Regions from separate parts of the Pseudomonas sp. OTU750018 genome, predicted to be linked through region 2. Evidence: predicted binding sites of a transcription regulator. Region 2 holds the regulator's gene; each other region holds the start of a gene.
The links. Region 2 encodes FliA, which starts transcription of late flagellar genes. Its sites were predicted from a motif close to CTAAAGTTTNNNNNNNNNNNGCCGNTAA; they were not measured.
Positions count from the first base shown of each region.

Region 1 (2,270 bases), on a different contig from region 2:
ATCCGGCTGCGAGCTGCAGAGGAGTTCTCAGAAATGTTCTGCAGGTTCGAGATGGTGTTCTCGAAACGGTTCTGAACAGCACCAAGCTGGGCACGCTGGCTATCGATGTTAGAGATCGCACCGTTGATGATACCCAGCGCATCCTGAGCACCCGTCGCTGTACTGATGTCGATGGTGTTGACCGCATCCAGCTCACTGAAACCATCAGCGCCCAAACCACCACTCAGACCGTTCACACTGAAGGCATCAGCTGCTTCAAGCTGAACTTGACCGTCAGCCCGCGCGCCGCCACCAACAGCAATGGTAGCTGCAGTACCTACATCGGTCTCACCGTCAAAACTCTTAGTCGTCAGGCTCGCACCGCCTGAACCCGCGTAGTTGCTGATGCTGATCGCATCGCCACGGGAGCTGACCAGCTCGATGGTGCTGCCTTTGGAAACAGCCGAGATGCCCGTTTTACCGGTTTCACGGTTGATCGCATCGGCCAGGGAAGACAGGTCGGTCAGATCGTTTACAACGGCAGAAACAGTAGCTGAGTCAGTTTCAAGCGACTTACTGGTCAGGCCAGACAGGTCGAAGGAAACAGTACCCGAAGCAGTGATACCACCCAATGTGGCAACGGTACGAGCGTTGGCAGTTACGCCGGTTTCGTCGCTCTTAGCGTTGATGGCACGAGCCACTTCACTCGCCGAGCCGCTGGCTGTACCAGCAATGGCTACATCACCGTCGGACAGTTTGGAGTTGATATTGAAGGACGCATCACCGTAGGCACTACCCGAGGTGGCGCTGAACGCAGCACCCGACGCAGTAGCAGCTGCGGCTGCACCATCAGTGGTAAAGCGGTTGATACCGATACGATCAGTGGCTGCAGAACCGATCGAAACGCTGATTGTTTCGTAGGCGTTTGCACCCACCTGGAAGCTTTGCGAACCGAAAGAACCATCAAGAATCTTGCGACCACCGAAGCTGGTGGTTTCAGAAATACGGTTCAGTTCTTGTTGCAACTGCGACACTTCGCCTTGCAGAGCGGCACGTTCGGTAGCACCGTTGGAACCGTTGGCCGACTGCAGAGCCAAGTCACGAATACGTTGCAGAATGCCAGTCGACTGCTGCAGTGCACCTTCAGCGGTTTGCGCCAGGGAGATGCCGTCGTTGGAGTTACGGGTCGCAACGTTCAGACCGTTGATCTGGCTGGTCAGACGGTTGGAAATCTGCAAGCCGGCGGCGTCATCCTTGGCGCTGTTGATGCGGAAGCCAGTGGACAGGCGCTGCAGCGAAGTGTCCAGGCCTTTGGATGAGCTGTTGAGGTTACGCTGGGTGTTGAGTGACGCTACGTTTGTGTTGACTGTAAGGGCCATGGTGTTTGCCTCCAAAGGACCGTGCTACTGAGTTTGTCTGAGCCTGCGAGCTTCGGGCCTGCTTTGCTCAGACGCCCCATAAAGTTCGCATTCGATCTTTATATCGGCGGCCTTAGGAACAGCTTTAGCAACTCGTTCTATTTTTTTTTCCGCAGATAGAACAATTACTTAAGTGGCAACACCGAGAAAAATTTGGTATCTGCCGACATCCCGACGGCAAATACCAAATTTTTTCACACACCAAAACAGCTTTATTAATGCATCACACAAACCGACAACATGTTGTCGGCATCAATCGGGCAACCATGAAGCTCTCCAAGCCTCAATATTTGCCCTATCCAGCATCCAGCCATCCTGTACCTGACGACGTAGCTCATCGCCCATCCTGGCACTCGCCTCCAGATCACTGATGTGCATACGAATGGCGTCGACCCAATCCTTGAAACGGTTTTTCACCCGAGTTACCGGCAATGCGCCCTGGTAGCACACCAAGTCACTGCAAACCACCGGGAAACCACACGCGCCGTACTCAAGAAGACGCAGGTTGCTTTTGCATTCGTTGAACAGGTTCTGCTCGACTGGTGCCAAAGCCAGATCCAGATCCAGCCGGGCCAATGCGGCTGGGTACAGATCAATTGCAACGCCGGCATGCAACTCCTGTACATAAGGGCGAATTCGGTCCGGGCACATCCCCATAAACACCCATTCGACTTCACCTGCCAGCTCTTTGACCACGTCAGTGATCAGTTCAAGATCACCGGTATGACTGACACCACCCGCCCAACCAACGCGAGGTTTCCTGCCGCGTTGCCGCTTGGATGAGAGCCCGCTCCACCAATCCACCGGCAAGCGGTTCTCAACCACCCGAATGTCCCCATGCAAGCCGGCAAAGGCCTCAGCCAACGGCGCAGT
Region 1 covers NZ_JAAPAU010000001.1:431,441-433,710, forward strand. The annotation lists gene HCI85_RS02205 (flagellin) at 1-1,358, opposite strand, end outside; gene HCI85_RS02210 (glycosyltransferase) at 1,650-2,270, opposite strand, start outside.
Region 1: a site for FliA is predicted at 1,459-1,486, ahead of HCI85_RS02205 (flagellin). Genes of this name have one in related genera too.

Region 2 (2,270 bases):
CTTCGATTACCGATGCCTACGCACTGATCAAATTGCTTAATCGCGATCACGGCATGAACCGTTTCCGGGTATTGGCCAATATGGCCCATAGCCCGCAGGAAGGTCGCAACCTCTTTGCTAAGCTGACTAAAGTGACTGACCGTTTCCTTGATGTTGCCCTGCAGTATGTAGGCGCGGTGCCATACGACGAGTCAGTGCGCAAGGCCGTGCAGAAGCAGCGTGCGGTCTACGAAGCCTTTCCGCGTTCGAAGTGTGCGCTGGCGTTCAAGGCGATAGCCCAGAAAGTTGACGCCTGGCCGTTACCGGCCAATCCGCGTGGCCATTTGGAGTTTTTCGTTGAGCGTCTGGTGCAGCAACCGATCGCGGACACGGCTATATGACAGCAGCCTCTGGACTTCGTATGTATAGCAAGGCGCAGGCGCAGGATTCCCAGCACCAGTTGATCGAGCGCTACGCGCCCCTGGTCAAACGCATTGCCTATCACCTGTTGGCCCGCCTGCCGGCCAATGTACAGGTCGACGATCTGATTCAGGCCGGAATGATCGGCTTGCTCGAAGCGTCAAAAAAATACGACTCCAGTAAAGGCGCCAGTTTCGAAACGTTTGCGGGTATTCGCATTCGCGGTTCGATGCTCGATGAAGTGCGCAAAGGCGACTGGGCGCCACGTTCGGTGCATCGCAATAGCCGCATGGTCAGTGATGCAATTAGAAAAATTGAGGCCAGAACGGGTCGAGACGCTAAAGATCAAGAGGTTGCGGCCGAACTCCAATTGAGTCTCGAGGATTACTACGGCATTCTTGGCGACACTTTAGGCAGCCGCCTGTTCAGTTTCGACGACCTGTTGCAGGACGGCGAACACGGTGGGCTGGGTGAAGACGCTGGCAGCAACCACCTCGAACCTTCTCGTGATCTGGAAGATGAACGCTTTCAGGCGGCCCTGGCAGATGCCATTGCCAACCTGCCGGAGCGCGAGCGCTTGGTGTTAGCGCTATATTACGATGAAGAACTGAATCTTAAAGAGATCGGCGAGGTGTTAGGGGTTAGCGAATCACGTGTAAGCCAACTACACAGTCAGTGTGCCGCACGTTTACGTGCTCGACTGGGTGAGTGGCGCGCACATTGAGTTGTATTCGCTGATGCTGGGCCGGTTTCACGATTAAAAGCGCATGCAGGTTGCTGCCTGCGTTTGGGACTGTACGGAGGTCGACTTGGACAAGAACATGAAAATCCTCATCGTTGATGACTTTTCAACGATGCGACGGATCATCAAGAACCTTCTGCGTGACTTGGGGTTCACCAATACCGCGGAAGCGGATGATGGCGTAACCGCGCTGCCCATGCTGCAAAGCGGTAGCTTCGATTTCCTCGTGACTGACTGGAACATGCCTGGCATGACGGGTATCGATCTGTTGCGCGCAGTGCGTGCGGATGATCGCTTGAAAACCTTGCCGGTGCTGATGGTCACGGCAGAAGCCAAGCGTGATCAGATCATCGAAGCAGCCCAGGCGGGGGTTAACGGTTATGTGGTCAAGCCGTTCACAGCCCAAGTGCTGAAAGAGAAGATTGAAAAGATCTTCGAGCGGGTCAACGGCTGATGTTTGCCACGAGGGTGCTATGGAGCATAAAGATTCCGTTCAAGGTGACCTTGAGTCGACCCTGAAATACAACGCTCGCCAACTGGTAGATAGCCTGGAACAAGGCAACTTTGGTGAAGCGGTACAGCTGATACATGAGCTCAACAAGGCACGTGACCGTGGTCTTTACCATGAAGTCGGTAAGCTGACTCGTGAGCTGCATAACGCCATCGTCAATTTCCAGCTCGACCCCCGTGTGCCACATGCCACTGAGGTTTCGCAAATTACCGATGCCACTGAGCGCCTGAATTATGTGGTGACGATGACCGAAAAAGCGGCCAATCGCACCATGGATCTGGTCGAGCAAAGTGCCCCGCTGGTAAATGACCTCAGCGATGAAGCGCAAAGCCTCAGCGGTGATTGGGGGCGCTTCATGCGCCGCGAAATGAGTGCCGATGGCTTTCGCGAGTTAGCCAAGCGTGTGGAGCTGTTTCTCGCGCGAAGCGAACGCGACGGTGCCAAGATTTCTGCACACCTCAATGACATCCTGTTGGCTCAGGATTATCAGGACCTGACCGGCCAGGTGATCAAGCGTGTAACGCAGCTGGTTACCGAAGTGGAAAGCAACTTGCTGAAACTGGTGCTGATGGCCAGTCAGGTCGATCAGTTTGCCGGCATTGAGCACAACCATGAGTT
Region 2 covers NZ_JAAPAU010000002.1:1,075,754-1,078,023, reverse strand. The annotation lists gene fleN (flagellar synthesis regulator FleN) at 1-380, shown strand, start outside; gene fliA (RNA polymerase sigma factor FliA) at 377-1,123, shown strand; gene HCI85_RS13950 (chemotaxis response regulator CheY) at 1,221-1,595, shown strand; gene HCI85_RS13945 (protein phosphatase CheZ) at 1,615-2,270, shown strand, end outside.

Region 3 (2,270 bases), on a different contig from region 2:
ATCACATACGGGCTGGCGCTTTCCGAGAAGCCTACCGGGTCCTGAAAGTAGCCGGAAATCAACTTCTTCTGCTCAGGCGTCGCCACGGTCATCAGCCACATCACCAGAAAGAACGCCATCATTGCCGTGGCAAAGTCGGCAAAGGCAATTTTCCAGGCGCCTCCGTGATGACCACCGGCAACCTTCTTTACCCGTTTGACGATAATGGGCTGATTGTTTTCCATGCTATGACTCAGCCCCCACGCATGGCCTGTTCAAGCTCGCTAAAGCTTGGACGGTGCGCTGGGAACAGCACCTTGCGGGAGAACTCCACAGCCAGCGACGGCGGCATACCGGAGGCCGAAGCCACCAAACCGGCCTTGATCGCTTCATAGACGTTCAGCTCTTCCTTGGCATCGTGCTCCAACGCTGCCGACAGGGGCCCGAAAAAGCCGTAGGAGGCCAGAATCCCAAGGAAGGTACCGACCAGCGCGGTGCCCACCTTCTGCCCGATCTCCGCGTTATCCGCTTCGGCGAGAATCGACATGGTGATCACGATACCCAGTACCGCCGCCACGATACCCATGGCTGGCATACCGTCGGCCACCTTGGCTACGGCATGCGCAGGGTGCTCGATTTCTTCCTTGAGGCTGGAAATTTCCATATCGAACAAGCCTTCCAGCTCATGCGGCGCCATGTTGCCGGATGACATGATGCGCAGGTAATCACAGATGAACGAGGTCATCTGCTGATCCTTAAGGATGCCGGGGTACTTACTGAAAATCGGGCTGGCGGCAGGGTCTTCAACATCGGCCTCAATAGCCATCATGCCTTCGCGGCGGCTCTTGTTGAGAATCTCGTACAGCAGCTTTAGCACATCAAGGTAATACGCATGAGTAAAGCGCGAGCTGAACATGCTCAGCGACTTCTTGAACACATGCATAAAGGCGCTGCCGGGGTTGGCTTGCAGGAAAGCCCCTAACGCAGCACCACCGATGATCATCACCTCAAAGGGATGGACCAACGACATAAACGTACCGCCCGAGAAAATAAATCCGCCCAACACGCTGGCGAATACAACAATGATACCGATGATTTTTGCCATAGAAAGAGACTTGCCAGAGAGGGTAGAAAGGGGCTTTGCAAAACAACCCTTCTATTTATCGGAAGTTTTGCGCGAGACTATAGCCAGTTAAGGTCAAAAGCCAGCTTGTCTCAACCCGCATGCCAAAGCCCGCCTCTTATCCGCGCACCCTGACAGACTGGCTCAAGCAGCTAGACAGCCAGCTATTGCCTGCGTCCAGTGATAGCCAGCAGAAGCTGCGCCGCGCCTTGGCAGACAGCAATCGCTCCATGCGCGAGCTGGCTGACTTGATGCAAAGCTGCCCCGCGCTGGCGCTCAGCGTGTTGCGCGAAGCCAACCGCAAGAGCAGCGGCCTCAGTGAGCAAACCGAAAGCCTGGAGGCCGCCATCAGCCGCCTCGGCATCAAGCGCACCGAACAACTGCTCAACGCCCTCCCGGCCATGCCCGAGCAGGAACTGCCGAAAGCGCTACGGCAAATCCTGCTAATCAGCCAACACGCCAGTCACCAGGCAAATGGTCTATTTGCAGGCCGCCTGGCAAGGCTGTGGCAGGAGATACACTGGGGCAGCCTGCTGTTTCTGGCGCCAATATGGACGTTGCTTGCAGCGCACGCTGAACTGTTCGAGGTGTGGGAGCAGCGCGTTTTGGTCAAGGGCGAAGCCGCAAGCAAGGTTGAACAAGAGCTGCTGGGCGTACCGTTACTTAAATTGTGCTTGGCGCTGAGTGAGCAGTGGCATTTGCCAGAATGGGTCATCCAGGGCTATCGACTACTGGTCAGCGACCGACGCCTGCTGGTCAAAGCGCTGCACATTGCCCGCGACAACGAACACCCACTGCACCAGCAGCAAATCCTCGACGCAGACAGCAACCTGCGCCGCTGGCTGACGCAGCCAGCCAACAGCATTCTGTTGGCCAACGGCCTGGCGCTTTCCGCGCACTACGCGTGGAATAGCCCGCACAGCCTGCGCTGGCAGCGTCTGACCGGTTTATTCCTGCAACTGCCGCTCGATAACGTGCAACAGCTGCTACACCAGAATGCTGTTAGCAGCGCCCGACAGATGGCCAGCACCGACCTCTGGCACCCCGCAGAAGCGCTGCTCTGGCCCTGGCAGGCGCGGCACCTGCAAGCCATAGTCGAGCAACCCAAGCCCGCAGTTATCAGTGAATGGCGTCAGCAATGTGCGCAACTGCTCGCCCAACCCAGCGC
Region 3 covers NZ_JAAPAU010000001.1:1,261,253-1,263,522, forward strand. The annotation lists gene motB (flagellar motor protein MotB) at 1-224, opposite strand, end outside; gene motA (flagellar motor stator protein MotA) at 233-1,084, opposite strand; gene HCI85_RS06060 (HDOD domain-containing protein) at 1,204-2,270, shown strand, end outside.
Region 3: a site for FliA is predicted at 1,140-1,167, ahead of motA (flagellar motor stator protein MotA). Genes of this name have one in related genera too.